One region of the Clostridium felsineum DSM 794 genome, then DNA from elsewhere that is predicted to be linked to it. Evidence: riboswitches for the same ligand, from Rfam matches in the RefSeq annotation. Region 1 holds a riboswitch; each other region holds the start of a gene.
The links. A riboswitch is a leader RNA that binds a small molecule or an ion and turns the genes downstream of it on or off. The one in region 1 is predicted to bind S-adenosylmethionine.
Positions count from the first base shown of each region.

Region 2: it holds a riboswitch for S-adenosylmethionine, as region 1 does, so the genes downstream of both, CLFE_RS22300 (NifB/NifX family molybdenum-iron cluster-binding protein) here and metH (methionine synthase) in region 1, are expected to answer to the same signal.
Region 3: it holds a riboswitch for S-adenosylmethionine, as region 1 does, so the genes downstream of both, CLFE_RS08010 (methionine ABC transporter ATP-binding protein) here and metH (methionine synthase) in region 1, are expected to answer to the same signal.
Region 4: it holds a riboswitch for S-adenosylmethionine, as region 1 does, so the genes downstream of both, CLFE_RS05885 (O-acetylhomoserine aminocarboxypropyltransferase/cysteine synthase family protein) here and metH (methionine synthase) in region 1, are expected to answer to the same signal.

Region 1 covers NZ_CP096980.1:4,049,920-4,054,222, reverse strand. The annotation lists gene metH (methionine synthase) at 1-2,373, opposite strand, end outside; SAM riboswitch class I at 2,446-2,546, opposite strand; gene CLFE_RS18880 (PrkA family serine protein kinase) at 2,832-4,303, shown strand, end outside.
Region 2 covers NZ_CP096980.1:4,815,107-4,819,409, forward strand. The annotation lists gene CLFE_RS22290 (nitrogenase component 1) at 1-1,405, opposite strand, end outside; gene nifH (nitrogenase iron protein) at 1,418-2,239, opposite strand; gene CLFE_RS22300 (NifB/NifX family molybdenum-iron cluster-binding protein) at 2,260-2,598, opposite strand; SAM riboswitch class I at 2,667-2,774, opposite strand; gene CLFE_RS22305 (carbohydrate-binding protein) at 3,352-4,303, shown strand, end outside.
Region 3 covers NZ_CP096980.1:1,703,077-1,707,379, reverse strand. The annotation lists gene CLFE_RS08015 (methionine ABC transporter permease) at 1-544, opposite strand, end outside; gene CLFE_RS08010 (methionine ABC transporter ATP-binding protein) at 544-1,506, opposite strand; SAM riboswitch class I at 1,583-1,686, opposite strand; gene CLFE_RS08005 (PilZ domain-containing protein) at 1,868-2,263, opposite strand; gene CLFE_RS08000 (FeoB-associated Cys-rich membrane protein) at 2,463-2,615, shown strand; gene pflA (pyruvate formate-lyase-activating protein) at 2,672-3,385, opposite strand; gene pflB (formate C-acetyltransferase) at 3,396-4,303, opposite strand, start outside.
Region 4 covers NZ_CP096980.1:1,259,484-1,263,786, forward strand. The annotation lists gene CLFE_RS05860 (M24 family metallopeptidase) at 1-234, shown strand, start outside; gene CLFE_RS05865 (MTH1187 family thiamine-binding protein) at 265-567, shown strand; gene CLFE_RS05870 (AIM24 family protein) at 598-1,353, shown strand; gene CLFE_RS05875 (Spo0E family sporulation regulatory protein-aspartic acid phosphatase) at 1,440-1,631, shown strand; gene CLFE_RS05880 (prepilin peptidase) at 1,628-2,395, shown strand; SAM riboswitch class I at 2,498-2,606, shown strand; gene CLFE_RS05885 (O-acetylhomoserine aminocarboxypropyltransferase/cysteine synthase family protein) at 2,719-4,002, shown strand; gene CLFE_RS05890 (DMT family transporter) at 4,117-4,303, shown strand, end outside.

The sequences.
Region 1 (4,303 bases):
TTTAGCTGTTTCTAGTATTGTTTCACAAGGAACCATAACACCTAAATCGATAACTTTAAAGTTATTACAGGAAAGTACTACAGATACAATGTTTTTTCCTATATCATGTACATCACCTTTAACGGTTGCAAATATTACCTTACCGGCACTTTTGCTTTCGCTTTGAGACTTTTCTTCATTTATATAAGGAAGAAGACATTCAACAGCCTTTTTCATAACTCTAGCGCTTTTTACAACCTGAGGAAGGAACATTTTTCCCTCTCCAAAGAGTTTTCCTACTTTTTTCATTCCATCCATTAAAGGACCCTCTATAACCTCAAGTGCTTTAGAATAATTCTTCCTTGTTAATTCCACGTCTTCTTCTATAAATTCAACATTTCCCTTAACTATAGCGTAACTCAATCTTTCGTTTGGAGCTTTATTTCTCCATTGGTCTACATCGCTTTTAACTAAAGTTGTTTGATTTTTATAATTTTCTGCAACCTCCAAAAGTGCATCTGAAGCGTCTTTAGATTTATTAAGTACAACAGCCTCTACTTTTTCTAGAAGTTCTTTATCCATATCGTCATATAGATCAATCATTGCAGGGTTAACAATCCCCATGTCCATTCCCGCGTCTATTGCATGATAAAGAAAAACAGAATGCATAGCTTTTCTTATAATGTCGTTACCCCTAAAGGAGAAGGAAAGATTACTAACGCCTCCACTAACTTTAGCATAGGGAAGATTTGCTTTTATCCATTTAACTGCTTTTATATAGTTAACTGCATAATTGTCGTGTTCTTCAATTCCTGTTGCTATAGCTAATATATTTGGATCAAATATTATATTTTCAGCTGGAAATTTAACTTTTTCTGTGAGAATTTCATAAACTCTTTTACAGATTTCAATTTTTCTTTCATAGGTATCCGCCTGACCTTTTTCATCAAATGCCATTACAACTACGCCAGCTCCAAAGTTTTTTATGAATTTTGCTTCTTCAATGAATTTTTCTTCTCCAACCTTAAGACTTATGGAGTTTACTATAGCTTTTCCTTGTATGGATTCTAAACCAACCTTAAGTACTTCAAAATTGGAGGAATCTATCATCACTGGAACCTTTGAAATTTCTGGTTCACTGGCAATAAGTCTTAAAAAAGTTTCCATTTCAGAAGGGGCATCTAAAAGTGCATCATCAAAGTTGATATCTATAATTTGGGCACCATTTTCAACTTGATGTCTTGCAATAGTTAGAGCTTCTTCATAATTTTTTTCACGTATGAGTCTTGCAAATTTTCTTGAGCCTGCTACATTCGTTCTTTCTCCAATGTTAATAAAGTTACTATTATCATTTATTTTTACATTTTCAAGTCCGCTGTAAATTGTTTCTGGTTTTAAATTGGGTAATTTTCTTGGAGGGATGCCGCGCACGGCTTCACTTATTGCTTTTATATGTTCTGGTGTAGTACCACAGCAACCTCCAACTATGTTTAGGTGAGAAGAAAGTGCAAGACTTTTTACAAGAGAAGCAGTTTCCTCTGGTAGTTCTTCATACTCACCAAGAGAATTTGGAAGACCTGCATTTGGATGAAAGGATATGTATCTATTTTGAGTTTCTGAAAGTATTTTTATAAAAGGTACAAGTTCTTTGGCGCCAAAGGAACAATTAAGACCTATGGCAATTACATTTTCATCCTTTAAACTTTCAGCAAAGGCATCCAGAGTTTGCCCGGAGAGTATTCTTCCACTTTTGTCCGCAATAGTTCCCGAAATTATAATAGGAAGATTTATTTTTTTCTCTTCAAATACCTTTTTAGCTGCAACTATTGCGGCTCTAGCATTTAAGCTGTCAAATACAGTTTCAACTAATAGAAGGTCAACACCTCCATCGACTAAGCCTTCTATTTGATTTTTATAAGCATTTAATAAATCATCGAAGCTCACATTTCTAAAGCCTGGATTTTCAACATCTGGTGATAGAGAAGCAGTTCTATTAGTTGGTCCTATTGAGCCAGCTACAAATCTAGGCTTTTCAGGATTTAAATTTGTATAGTGCTGACAAGCTTTTTTCGCAAGAGAAGCACCTTTAAAGTTTAGTTCATATACCTTCTCCTGCATATTATAATCCTTTTGAGATATTTCATTTGAGTTAAAGGTGTTTGTTTCTATTATATCTGCACCTGCCTCAAGATATCTTTTATGGATGTTTTCTATTATGTCTGGATTTGTTAAATTTAAAATATCATTGTTACCTTTTTGGTTTGAATGACAAGAGCAGGATACCTTTCCACTAAAGTCATTTTCGTTTAAATTTAAAGCTTGAATGCAGGTTCCCATAGCTCCATCCAAAACTAAAATTTTTCTATCTAGTAATTTTTGTATTGAAAAATTCATGAGTTTGCCCCCTTAGAATTAGGATAAAATAAAAAGCCCTTGGAAATAACCTCGGGCTTACATTCGTGATTATTCTCATCTATCAGCATTTGCTGCAGGATTTGGCACCGCGTATAAAATATACTGGTTGCCGGGTTTCAAAGGGCCAGTCCCTCCACCACTCTTGATAAGATTCTATTATTAAATTTGATTTTATTATATTAGTTAAATTAAAAAATGTCAATACAGTAATTTTACAATAATAAATACATATATTTATTATAGATATTTCATTCCCAATATATATGTTGTAATAAAGTTCTTATTTTATGGCTTCTAAAATATCACTGCTTAATAGCTTAGACTCTAAGATGTTTAAAAGTCAGAATGTATTAGAACTTTCACAACTTATATATCAATTTTATATAGAATTTAATTACTTTCAAAAGGGATGTTATAAAATGATTGGAGGTGCATTCATGGATTTTAAAGAAATTATAGAGAATGATAGAATTAGCACAAGAAAAACGAAATTTGAAGGTACATTTATAGAATATCTTGATATAGTTAAGAAGAATCCAGAAGTTGTTAAACTAGCTCACAAAAGAATATATGATCTCATAAAAAATAAAGGCTCTGAAATTTTAAGACCAGAGGAAAACCATAGGATAAGGAAAATTTATGGAAATGAAGTAATAAAAAGATACAACTTTTTTAAGAATGACTTTTTTGGTATAGATAAGGTCATAATGAAGCTTATGAATTATTTGAACGCAGCATCAATGAAAGGTGAGGAAGCAAGACAGGTACTTTATCTTGTAGGACCTGTAGGAGCAGGAAAATCTTCTTTAGTTGAATCAATAAAAAGAGCACTTGAGGAAGCAAAACCAGTTTATTCATTAAAAGGTTGCCCTATGAGAGAAGAACCACTGCATCTTATTCCTAAACATTTAAGAGAAGAGTTTCAAGATTTGCTTGGAGTTGAAATTGAAGGAGATTTATGCCCTGTTTGTAGATATAGACTTATGCATGAATACAATGGTGAGTATGAGAAATTCCCTATAGTTAGTAATGGCTTTTCTATAAGGTCAAGAAAGGGAATTGGAGTAGTACCACCTGTTGATCCTAATAATCAGGATACATCAATTTTAACTGGTAGTATAGATATATCTAAAATGGATTTATACCCAGAGGATGATCCAAGGATTTTCTCATTAAATGGAGCTTTTAATGTTGGTAACAGAGGACTCGTAGAGTTTATAGAAGTATTTAAAAACGATGTAGAATATTTGCATACAATAATAACAGCAACTCAAGAGAAATCAATACCATCACCAGGTAAAGGAGCAATGATATATTTTGATGGACTTATAATAGCACATTCTAACGAGGCAGAATGGACTAAGTTTAAATCAGACCATACAAATGAAGCTATACTAGATAGAATTGTAAAGATTGAAGTACCTTATTGCTTGGAATTAAATGAAGAGAAAAAAATATATGAAAAAATTCTTAAGAAGAGTAATTTTACAGCGCATATAGCACCACATACTTTAAGTGTTGCAGCTATGTTTGCAGTACTTTCAAGACTTAAACCATCTTCAAAGGTTGATTTAGCAACAAAACTTAAGATATACAATGGAGAAGATATTGTAGAAAATGGAACTACTAAGAAGGTTGATATAAGTGAACTTAGGGAAGAAGCAGGAATGGCAGAAGGCATGAATGGAATATCTACAAGATTCATAGTGAAAACTATAGATAACGCTCTTTCAAGCTCACAATATGACTGCATAAATCCTTTGAGCATAATGGAAAACATTATAAGATCAGTTAAGGATCTTGACATAGCTGATGATGAAAAGAAAAAGTATTTAGGCTTTGTACAAAACGTAATAAGAAAAGAATATAATAAAGTTTTGGAAAAAGAGATAACGAAAGCATTTATTCA
Region 2 (4,303 bases), 770 kb from region 1:
GAAGTGTAACCCTTGCCGCTAAATTCTTTTCAAAACTTCTATTTTTTATAGTATCCAGAACTGTATATGCAAAATCCAAAGTTCCTTTATAGCCAAATATCATATATTCATCATTTACACAAAGTGCTGACACTCCCTGCTTTATTGCCCAAACAGTAGTCCCTGGATGTCTTGAAAAATATATATCTGGTTTATATTCATTAATAATGTTTAATATTTCATAGTTTTGCTGATCTGCCACACTAACTTTAAAATTGTATGGGGAATTTTCCCCCAAATACTCAAGTGGTGCTGGAATTTTACCACTATCATGCTTCTTGTCATGATGCCATGATGCCGCCCACACAACTTCCATATCTAGTTCTTGCAATACACGGGCTACTTCATAAGTATATCCAGGTCCCATACCTAAAATTGCCCTAAGTCCTTTAAGCTCTTTTTTAACTTCTTCAATTTTAGGTATGTACTTTGCTCTTTCTCTTTCTATATAAGCTTCCACTTCTTTTTGTTTATTAATTACTCTTCCAATCTCTCTAAGCCAAGTTTCAAAGCCTGCAATACCTAAAGGATTTATTGTATTTACAAATGGAACTCCATACTTTTCCTTCAGTCCATTTCCAAGATAACTTCCAAGCACTCCACAAATACTTACCGTTGCTAACGCTTCTGATAAATGTGATAATTCCTCAATTGTAGAATTTTGATATAAAAATACTGGTTCTACATCAAACTCCTTAAACATTTTTATTATATTTTCTCTTTCACTTTCAAAAAAATTCTTAAAGTTTATAGTATTTCTTTTTTCAACTGGCGGCTTTACAATACTATTAAGCACAGCATGATCACTAGCGTCAAAACCCGTTGCCCAAATTCTTGATCTAAAACCCTCACAGTGGACTGCTGCTATTGGTACCGGTATTTCTTCTTTAAGTTCTTCAACAACACTATCCACATCTTCACCTATTATCCCAGATAAACAAGAGGTTCCTATAAAAATTGCCTTAGGCTTGTATCTCTTATATGTCTCTACTACAATCTTCTTTAAACTTTTTGCTGAACCAAATACAGTATCCTTTTCATTCATATCTGTTCCTACAAATACTGTAGAATTTTGAATTCCTCTTTTTGTTGCTAGTTGAGAATTTACTACATCTACTCCAGATGCCATAGCTGTACACCCTGAAGGTGCATGATTTATTACTGCTACATCTCTAATTCCTGCTAACTGTGCTAATGCACATCCTGCATTACACGAACTAGACTGACTAAAACATCTCTCTCTATTTTTTAAAGTTCCACACTTAGATTTATTTACAACATCACGCAAATCACCATTATAACCTGTTATTGACCCAAGTCTATTCTCCCTTGTTGGAACTGCTCCTAATTTCAAATTAATCGGCATTAAATCCACCTCCTACAAATCTGTTAATCCATATTCTGTTAATATTTCTTCTAATCTTTCCTGTGTCATGGGCTTTGGAACAACAAACATGTCGTTATTATCTATATTTTTAGCCAATATTCTGTACTCATCTGCCTGCTCCGCCTTTGGATCAAATTCAATCACCGTTTGTTTATTGATTTCTGCCTTAGTAACCATTGGACTTCTAGGGACAAAATGAATTAGTTGACTTCCTAGTTCTTTTGCAAAAGCATCTAAAAGCTCATACTCATTGGATACTTTTCTACTGTTACAAATAATCCCCCCAAGTCTTACTCCACCAGTATTTGCATATTTTCTTATACCTTTAGCAATATTATTGGCAGCATATAGGGCCATCATTTCTCCAGAAGCAACTATGTAAATTTCTTGTGCTTTTCCTTCACGTATTGGCATTGCGAAACCACCACATACAACATCGCCAAGTACATCATAAAATACATAATCTAAATCATCTGTATATGCGCCTAACTGCTCTAACATATTTATTGATGTTATAATTCCTCTTCCTGCACAACCAACTCCTGGTTCTGGTCCACCTGATTCAACACATTTTATATTTCCATAACCAACTCTCAAAATATTATTTAAATCTACGTCTTCACCCTCCTCACGAAGCGTATCTAGTACTGACTTTTGATTTAAACCTCCTAATAATAATCTAGTTGAATCTGCTTTTGGATCACATCCTACCACCATTATATTTTTTTTTAGTTCTGCTAACCCTGCTGTAAGATTTTGTGTTGTAGTTGATTTTCCTATTCCACCTTTTCCATAAATAGCTACTTGTCTCATTGATTCTTCCTCCTCTGCATTTAAGCTTGTCTTTCATAATATTGAATAAGTTTTTCTAATGCTACATCTATAGCTTCATGTATATCATATACATCTATTCCATGTGATCTAACTATATTTTCAGCTCCAGGTCCAATCTTTCCTATTAACAATGCTCTACAATCACTTATTTTCTCTATTAATGGTTTAAATTTATTCTTATGAAAATCACTGCATGGGCAATTTGTTATATTTTTTCTAGTTTCAATAAAATTATAATCTTTATCCTTAACTTCAAATATGAAAAATTGTAGTGCTGTTGCAAAATGTTGATCTACATAAACCCCATCTCCACTACCCACTGCTATTTTATAGCTCATATAAATCCACCTCCTTTATAAAAAAAGCTACATTTAGATAAGACTAAATGAAGCTTTTGCTTGCACTAGCCTTATCTTTCAGGTACACCTGCTGGAATTAGCACCTTATATGCAAACGAAACATACTGGTTGCTGAAGCTTCATTGGGCCAGTCCCTCAGCTTCTCTCGATAAGCACTATAAATATTAAATTAAATAAAAAGGCCGCGTTTACACTATTTCTCAATAATAGCGTAAACACAGCCTCTAGTTTTTCTAGTCAACTTTGTATTCCAAGTATTCCTATTTGTTTTATTGAATATCATTATATCAGTATGTCTTTTTATTGTCAAATACTTTTTCTCATAATATAAATTATCTGCTACCTCAAAAAGTGCCTTAAATCTCATGGGATGCTTACATAAAACTTTTTATACATTTGCCTTAAATGCTCATACTCTCCCGCTTTTTGTAGTTCTTGAGCTAAAATCAATTCACTCTCAACATATCTATAATTCATGTTAAAAAGCACTTCCCTTACTAATAATTAATTATAATATAATTCTTATAATGTATGTAATGTATTGACTGAAATGGTTATATTTTGTATCATAATAATAGACATAAAACAATAATTTATACTTTGTAAAATAACAACTTTAAGGGGGTGTGCTCATAAACAAGCTAGCTGACACAAATAAAATTATAATTTTAATATGGAGATGAGTATATTTTGTGTAAACGTTTAAAAATAAAAATTCTATCACTTTCTGTGATGTTTACATTAATTGGGTATAATTGTGCATTTAATTCAATTAAGGTGAACGCAAAAATAATGACCCATGGAACAACTTCAAAAAATATTAAAAATGGTGTTATACTTCATGCTTTCGATTGGTCGTTTAACAACATAAAAAAGGAACTTCCTAATATTTCAGCTGCAGGTTATACTTCTGTTCAAGTATCTCCAGTTCAGGGAACAAAAAATAGTAGTATAAATAGTTCCGATTGGTGGCTTTTATATCAACCAACAAATCAATCCATAGGAAACTCTCAACTTGGAAGTTATAAGGATTTTAAAGATCTCTGCAGTGAAGCAAAAAACTATGGCATATCCATAATTGTGGATGCTGTAATGAATCATATGGCTAATAACGGAAATAAAGATGAACTTGCTCCTGAAGTAGATTCAAGTTTCAAAGATCCAAGTTTTTATCATCATAATGGACAGTGCAATGATTGGAATAATAGAGAAGACATAACCCAAAAAGGTGTGGGAATGCCTGATTTAAATACTCAAAATCCCGCAGTTCAGGGGAAAGCAATTAACTTTCTAAACCAATGTATAGATGCTGGTGCAAGCGGTTTCCGTTTTGATTCTGCTAAACACATAGAAACAGACTTAGGATTAGACGCCAATACCCCATGGGCGAGCAACTATTGGGAAAATGTTTTAGGAAGCCTCCACAATAAATCAGATCTATATATTTATGGTGAAGTCCTTCAAGATGGAAAAGTAGATAATATTTCAGCCTATGAAAGCCTTATGAATGTTGAAGCAAGCAGCTATGATGCATCTCTTCGAAAAGCAGTTAAATTGGGAGATTTTACTGATGCGAAAGGTATGGGTGGACTTGATAATAATAAATGTGTAGATTTTGTTGAAACCCATGATGAATACGAAAATGGTACAAGTAAAGACCTAACAGACTGGCAGCGAAAAGCTG
Region 3 (4,303 bases), 2.3 Mb from region 1:
CATATTGCATAGCGGCAGCTCCAAGGCCACCACCTCCTATTGCTCCTGCCATAGCTGAATATCCTATTATGTTGATAACTGTAAGTGTAATTCCAAGGACAATTGAAGGCATAGCTTCCTTTATCATAACTCTAAATATAATTTGAAAATTACTTGAACCAAAAGATTTAGCTGCTTCAATTATTCCTTTATCTACCTCTTTAAGTGAAGATTCTATAACTCTAGCTGCAAAAGGAAATGCTCCAATAGTTAATGGGACTATTGCTGCTGTCGTACCTATTTGTTTTCCTGTAAGTAATTTTGTAAATGGAAATATAGCAATCATCAAAATTAAAAAAGGGAAGGATCTAAGCATATTTATTATAAAATCTAATATCTTATATACTATTTTATTTGGTTTTAGTCCATTTTCATCTGTTATTACAAGTATTATTGCTGGTATAAATCCAATTACTATAGAAAATAAGGTGGCTACAAAAACCATGTAAATTGTTTCCCAAAGCGAAGGTAGTAGAATTTGTTTCAATATCTCTGCTGTACTCATTATGCCACCTCCCAAACTACATTATGCGAAGTTAAATAATTACATATAATTTCCTTGTCACCTTCAGAAATATTTATAACTAAACTTCCCAAAACATTATCTCTAAACTTTTCAAGTTTTCCCCAAACAATTGAAAAATCCACATTAAGTTCCCTTGCCATGGAAGTTATTAAAGCTCCTTCACTGCTATTTTTAGGGAATATTACTCTTATATTTATTCCTTCTTTAGGTAGAACCTCATCATCACTTTGTCCTATAAGTTTTTTCATCTCACCACTTGGATTTAAGAATAGCTCCTCAACTTCTCCAATTTCCTTTATAACTCCTCCGTCTATTAAGGCAGCTCTTTCACATATTCCTTTAACAACCTCCATTTGATGTGTAACAATAACTATTGTTATACCTAATTTTGAATTTATTGTTCTTAATAAATTTAATATAGATTTTGTTGTATTAGGGTCTAACGCCGATGTGGCCTCATCGCATAAGAGTATCTTAGGGTTTAATGCCAATGCTCTTGCGATAGCTACCCTCTGCTTTTGTCCACCACTTAAATTAGAAGGTTTACTCTTTACTTTATCACTTAAATCTACAAGTTCTAAAAGTTCTTTGACTCTAGCATCTATTTTATTTTTGTCAGTTCCCCAAACCTCAAGTGGTAATGATATATTATGATATACATCTTTTCTATTAAGCAGATTAAAATTTTGAAATATCATACCTATTTCTTTTCTAAATTCCCTAAGACTTTTTCCTTGAACTTCTTTCAGCTCTTTACCACTAACTATTACTTTTCCTTCATCATAAGTTTCTAGTCCATTAATACATCTAAGTAATGTGGATTTTCCAGCCCCACTATGTCCAACAATTCCAAATATTTCTCCACCTTTAATCTTAAGGTTAACATCTTTAAGAACCTTATTCCCTGAAAAGTATTTGGAAACATTCTTTATTTCTATCATGCCATTCACCTTTCTCATTAGATTAAAAAATAATAAAAAAGCCAGAGAATAAACTCTGACTTTAAAATCAAATATATTCTCATCTCTCAGCTAGCGCTGTAGGAATTAGCACCTTGTAATAAAATATATACAGGTTGCTGGGCTTCACAGGGCCGGTCCCTCCACCTCTCTTGATAAGTGCACCATTTTTATTAATTCTTTAGTTAATATTATAGTTAGTCTACATTTAAATGTCAATACGAATTTAGCCATTTTATACACAAAATATATTTTTCCAATCAAAATAATATGTTTTTGTTTTTAAAAATAGTGCCTTAAAAGAAAACTAATACTATTAAGGCTAAATCTACATTTTCAGCATTTAATCCTTATCAACAAAATTTCTTATCACTCTTATCTGCTGCATATTTAACGATATAAATTCGCACCCAATTACATATGATTTGTCATTATATCCTACCCATTTAATCATTGAAATGCACCAAAAAGATGGTTTTCCATCAATACTAAGAAGGAAACTTATAAAATCACCTGATTTTAACGGCAGCTTACTTTTAAAACCTATTCCAAATTCAGATATATTAACTGCCTCTAATAGTGGCTCTTCTCCTTTGTATTTTTCGTAAATACTTTCATCATTTACTCTAGGATATGATATTTCTAGTTCAATTCTCTTTCTTACTTTACCTCTTTTTTCAGTTTTGTACCTGCAGAGTTTATTCCTATCATCAATATCTGACGTAGAGACCAATACCATATAAATTCCTCCTTCTGAATTTATGTACAGTTACCAAATTAATAAATATATTATATCATGTTTCGACAAAATTCGAAATATATTTTCAATATTGTTAACTTAAGTTCTGTTGACATCATCACGATTAAATGATAATATTTAATTGAAAATGATATTCATTTCTAGTGATTTTGTATGTACTTAAAAGGAGTGAGTTTTTATGATTATTGAAATACTAATAACACTTATTATTATATGTTCAGCCTTATACATTTTTTATAAAAGCTTCAAGAAAAGTGCAAAAGGAGACTGTAGTTGCTGTAGTGGCTCAAAATCCTGTAGTGGCTGCTCACCAATTAAAAAAAATAAGTAATAAAGCCCCCTTTAATTATTAAGATATGATTTAATAATTAAAGGGGGTTCATATAATTATTTCTTTAGTTTCTCATTAACATATTCTTCGAATTTTGATGCTGTATCTTTATCCATATCTTTTATTCCCTTTAGTTTATATTCTATTGCAAGCTTCTCATATTTTTTTATCCCAAGAGTATGATATGGTAAGATTTCAACTTTCTCAACTCTTTTAACTTTTTGTACTATTTTTGCAAGTCTATCCATACTTTCATAATTATCAGTTATCCCCGGTACCATAACATGTCTTATCCAGACTACTGCTTTTGAATTATTGACTTCCGAAACAAATTTGTAAAACTCATTCATGTCTCCACCAGTTAAATTTTTGTAACCCTCACTATTTATATGCTTTATATCAAGAAGAACATAGTCCGTATACTTTAAAATCTCTTCATAGTGGTTACATCCAAAGCCTGCTGTATCAACTGTCGTGTTTATTCCATTTTCTTTACATAACTTCAAAAATTCTTTTAAAAACTCTGGCTGCATTAAAGGTTCACCGCCGGAACAAGTAATTCCACCACCAGATCTATCAAAATAATTTTTATATCTCTTAACTTTTTTAAGTAAATCTTCTGGAGAAATTTCTTCTCCAGAATTAATATTCCACGTATCTGGGTTATGGCAGAATGCACACCTAAGTCTGCATCCTGCCAAAAAAACAACAACTCTTATTCCCGGTCCATCAACAAGTCCCATTGTCTCTATTGAATGAATTTTTCCCAAATTAACACCTCTACATTCTTTCGTGAAATGTTCTCTTAACAACTTCCATCTGTTGTTCTCTTGTAAGTTTAACGAAATTAACTGCATATCCTGATACCCTTATTGTAAGTGTAGGATATTTTTCTGGATTTTCCATTGCATCTAAAAGTGTTTCACGATTAAATACATTTACATTTAAATGATGTGCCCCCTGCTCAAAATACCCATCTAGAATAGCTGCTAGATTACTTTTCCTATCTTCTTCACTTTTTCCTAATGCATCTGGAATAATAGAAAATGTATTTGAAATTCCATCCTGACAAACATCTCTATATGGAATTTTAGCAACACTATTTAAAGATGCTAATGCTCCATTTTTGTCTCTTCCGTGCATAGGATTAGCTCCCGGTGCAAAAGCCTCTCCTGATAATCTACCATCTGGTGTTGCTCCTGTCTTTTTACCATACATTACATTTGAAGTTATAGTTAATATTGATAATGTATGCTCTGCATTTCTATAAGTAGGTGTTTTTCTTAACTCAGACATAAATTTGTTTACTATTTCAACTGCAATATCATCAGCTCTATCATCATCATTTCCGTACTTAGGAAAATCTCCTTCTATTTCAAAATCTACAGCAATTCCATTTTCATTTCTAATAGGTTTTACCTTTGCGTATTTTATTGCACTTAAAGAATCTGCTGCTACAGAAAGTCCTGCTGCTCCACAAGCCAAAAATCTATGAACTTCTGTATCATGAAGTGCCATAAGCCCTTTTTCATAGGCATACTTATCATGCATATAGTGTATTAAATTAAGAGTATTTACGTACAACTTAGCTACATACTCCATAACCTTAAAATAGTTTTCTTTAACTTTATTATAATCAAGTACTTCATCCTCTATTCTTTCTATGTTAGGTACTACTAAATCAAATT
Region 4 (4,303 bases), 2.1 Mb from region 1:
TATGGCGAGTACTTTACACATAGAACAGGTCATAACATTGGTATAGAAGATCATGAATTTCCTTCTGTAGGAGGTAACTCGGATATAAAGGCACAAGTTGGAATGGTATTTTCAATAGAACCAGGTATATATATTCCTGAAAAGTATGGAGTTAGAATAGAGGATTTAGTAGTTGTAACGGAAACAGGCTGTGAAGTTTTAAACCATGTGAGTAGAGATATGAATATATTATAGTGAAATTTTTAAGAAGTAGGGGTGATTATTTTGGCTATTGCACAAGCAACAATAATACCTGTAGGTACAGGTTCAACTAGTTTAAGTAGCTATGTGGCAGCATGTGAAAATATACTTAAAGACGAAAAAGAAATAAAATATCAATTAACTCCAATGTGTACAATATTTGAGGGAGAATTAGATACAATAATTAAAGTTATAAGAAAAATGCATGAAATTCCTTTTAAAAATGGAGCAGAAAGAGTTATTACATCTATAAGTATAGATGATAGAAGAGATAAGAAGGCATCTATGGAACAAAAATTAAATTCTGTTAGAGAAAAATTAAAATAGTAAAATGTATAAATTAAAAGGAGAGTATAGATGGTAAAATGTAAGAATCTTTTTGAAAATAAAAATATAGAAGTAGTAGAGACTAAAGGAGATGTAAAAGTTCTTGAGTATAAAAAGGATTTGAGTGTAAATGCTGCAGGGGCTATGGCTGCATATTTTGCTTCTGAAATGAACATTAGAAAGAGACAAGTGTTGATAGAATTGAATGGCAATGCTTATACAATAAGTGCAGGAGCTATGCAATGGACTTCAGGAAATGTTAGTATGGCTGCAGATGTTAAAGGAATAGGCGATTTCTTCGGTAAGGCTCTATCATCCAAAGTAACAAAAGAATCTGCAATTAAACCTAAATATCAAGGAAATGGTTTATTGATGTTAGAACCTACATATAGACATATTTTACTTGAAGATGTTTCTGATTGGGGTGGAATGGTAATAGATGACGGACTTTTTCTTGCTTGTGAATCAAGAGTAAAGCAAAATGTTGTAGCGAGAACTAATCTTTCTTCAGCAATGCTAGGTAAAGAAGGTTTATTTAATTTATGTCTTAAAGGTGAGGGAATTGCTGTATTAGAGAGTCCTGTTCCTAGAGATGAGCTTATAGAATTTGTACTTGAAAAAGATGAAGTTAGAATTGATGGAAACTATGCAATTGCTTGGTCAGATTCATTAGAGTTTAGAGTTGAAAAATCAAGTAAAAGTTTGATTGGTTCAGCGGTTTCAGGTGAAGGCTTAGTGAATGTTTATCGTGGAACAGGAAGAATACTTATGGCACCAATACAATAAAAGGTAGCACATGGTAAAAGAAATATAAAGATAAAAATGAATATAAAACACCTCTAATGTTAATAATAACATTGGAGGTGTTTAATGTGAAAAATGTAAATAAATTACTAGAAAGTATAGAAAATTTAAGGAGTAAGTTATACAACGAGATAAACTTTAAAGATACTAGATTAACAGATAAAACAGTGTTAGAGGATAGTTTAATACTTAATGAAGAAATAAACGAGTATTATAAGATTATAGATAAAATAAGGCAAAGATACAGTAGAGCTAAATGACTATTATAATATTTGTTATAGGAATAATAATTGGAAGTTTTTTAAATGTATGTACAATAAGAATACCAAAGGGGGAATCTATTATATATCCTCCATCTCATTGTACTAAATGTGGAAAAAAACTTAAATGGTATGATATGATGCCTATATTAAGTTATATTATAATAAAAGGCAGATGTAGATATTGCAATGAAAAAATAGGATTTAGGTATTTTGGTTTTGAAATTTTATGTGGTACTATTTTTTTAATGCTGTATTTAAAATATGGATATAATTTAATAACATTAAAGTATATAGCTTTGTTTTCAGTGCTGTTTATTATTTCAGTAATAGATTTTGATACACAAGTTGTGTATTTGTGTACAACTTTACCTGGCATATTAGTGGGTGTGATTTTTATGGTAATAAATTTGTTTTATAAAAATAGTATACATGAATATTTGTTCGCAGCAATTTTATATTCAGGAATAATTGTTTTAATAAATTTTGCTGGTAAGGCATTTATTAAGAAAACTGTTTTTGGTATGGGAGATGCAGAAGTTATATTTATGTGTGGTCTATTTTTGGGAATGAAATTTAGCATGCTTATGTTATTTATGACAATTATTCTTGCAGGTGCTGTATCAATGATTTTGATGTTATTAAAGTTAAAAAGCAAAACAGATTATGTGGCATTTGTTCCATTTATAGCCATTGCTTCAATGGTTACAGTTCTCTATGGACAAAATATTTTGAATTTTTATAATAATTTTTTTTTATTGTAAAAATCTATTGACAGGTGGAAATAACATGATATAATTTAAACATAAAATGAATTGAGTAATTCATATATGAATACTAGGAAAATTAAATATGGTTATGATAAAGTCTTATCAAGAGAGGTGGAGGGACTGGCCCTATGAAACCCAACAACCAGCATTTTTCATTTGAATGCATGGTGTTAATTCCTGCAAAGTTAATTTTGAGAGATAAGAGGATTATAAAATTTTTTAGTTAATAAAAATCCTCTTCAATTATGAAGGGGATTTAATTTTATACATTTTTAGTAGTAAGAACAGAAAATATAAATAAAAAGGGGATTTTCAAAATGAGTGAAGAAAGAAAATTTGGTTTTGAAACACTACAGGTTCATGCAGGTCAAGTAGCTGACCCTACAACAGGATCAAGGGCAGTACCTATTTATCAAACTACATCATATGTATTTAAAAATGCTGATCACGCAGCAAATTTATTTCAATTAAAGGAACCTGGAAATGTATATTCAAGAATAATGAATCCAACTACTGATGTATTTGAGAATAGAGTAGCAGCTCTTGAGGGCGGAGTTGCTGGTCTTGCAACGGCATCAGGACTTGCAGCAATTACTTATGCAATTTTAAATGTAGCAAGTGCTGGAGATGAAATTGTCGCAGCAAGTACTTTATACGGTGGAACATATGAATTATTTGGGGTTACTCTTAAGAAGCTTGGAATAAAAGTTGTATTTGTAGATCCAGATAATCCTGAAAATATAAGAAAAGCAATAAATGATAAAACGAAAGCTGTATATGGAGAAACTATTGGAAATCCAAGAATAAATGTTTTTGATATAGAAGCTGTAGCTAAAATAGCACATGAAAATAAAATACCACTTATAATAGATAATACTTTTGGTACACCATATCTTATAAGACCGATAGAATTTGGAGCAGATGTAGTTGTACATTCAGCAACAAAATTTATTGGAGGACACGGAACTACAATAGGTGGAATTATAGTTGATGGTGGTAAATTTGATTGGAGAGCTAGCGGTAAGTTCCCTGATTTTACAACACCAGATAAGAGCTATAATGGACTTGTATATGCTGATTTGGGTGCACCTGCATTTGCATTAAAAGCAAGAGTTCAACTTTTAAGAAATACAGGAGCAACACTTAGTCCACAAAGTGCATTCTATTTTCTACAAGGGCTAGAATCACTTTCACTTAGAGTTCAAAAGCATGTTGAGAATACAAGAAAAGTAGTTGAATTTCTAAAAAATCATCCAAAGGTTTCATGGATAAACTACCCCGAATTAGAGGAAAGTCCATATAGAGAATTATCTAAAAAATATCTTCCAAAAGGAGCGGGTTCAATATTTACTTTTGGAATAAAGGGAGGACTTGAAGCAGGAAAGAAATTCATAAACAGTGTTAAATTATTCTCTCTTCTAGCAAATGTTGCAGATGCAAAGTCACTTGTTATACATCCTTCAAGCACAACACATGCTGAACTTAATGAAGAAGAACAAAGAGCAGCAGGTGTAACTCCAGACATGATAAGATTATCAATTGGAGTAGAGGACGCAGATGATTTAATATGGGATTTGAATCAAGCTCTTGAACAAGCATAATTGAATATATATGTAATTATGTTATTATATAATATATAATGACATCTATAAAAGTCGCTGAAGATGTGTCATCTTTAGCGATTTTTTAGTGAGAAAATGAAAGGGTGCTAAAAAATGAATTCTAAAAATATTTTTACCGATAAAAAACTTGTTGTGATATTTGCCACAATATGTTGTTTTCTTTGGGGAAGTGCTTATCCAGGAGTAAAAATAGGGTACAAGCTATTTTGTATAAAGGCAAATGATGTACCTAGTGAATTTGTATTTGCAGGATATAGATTTGCTTTAGCAGGAATAATGG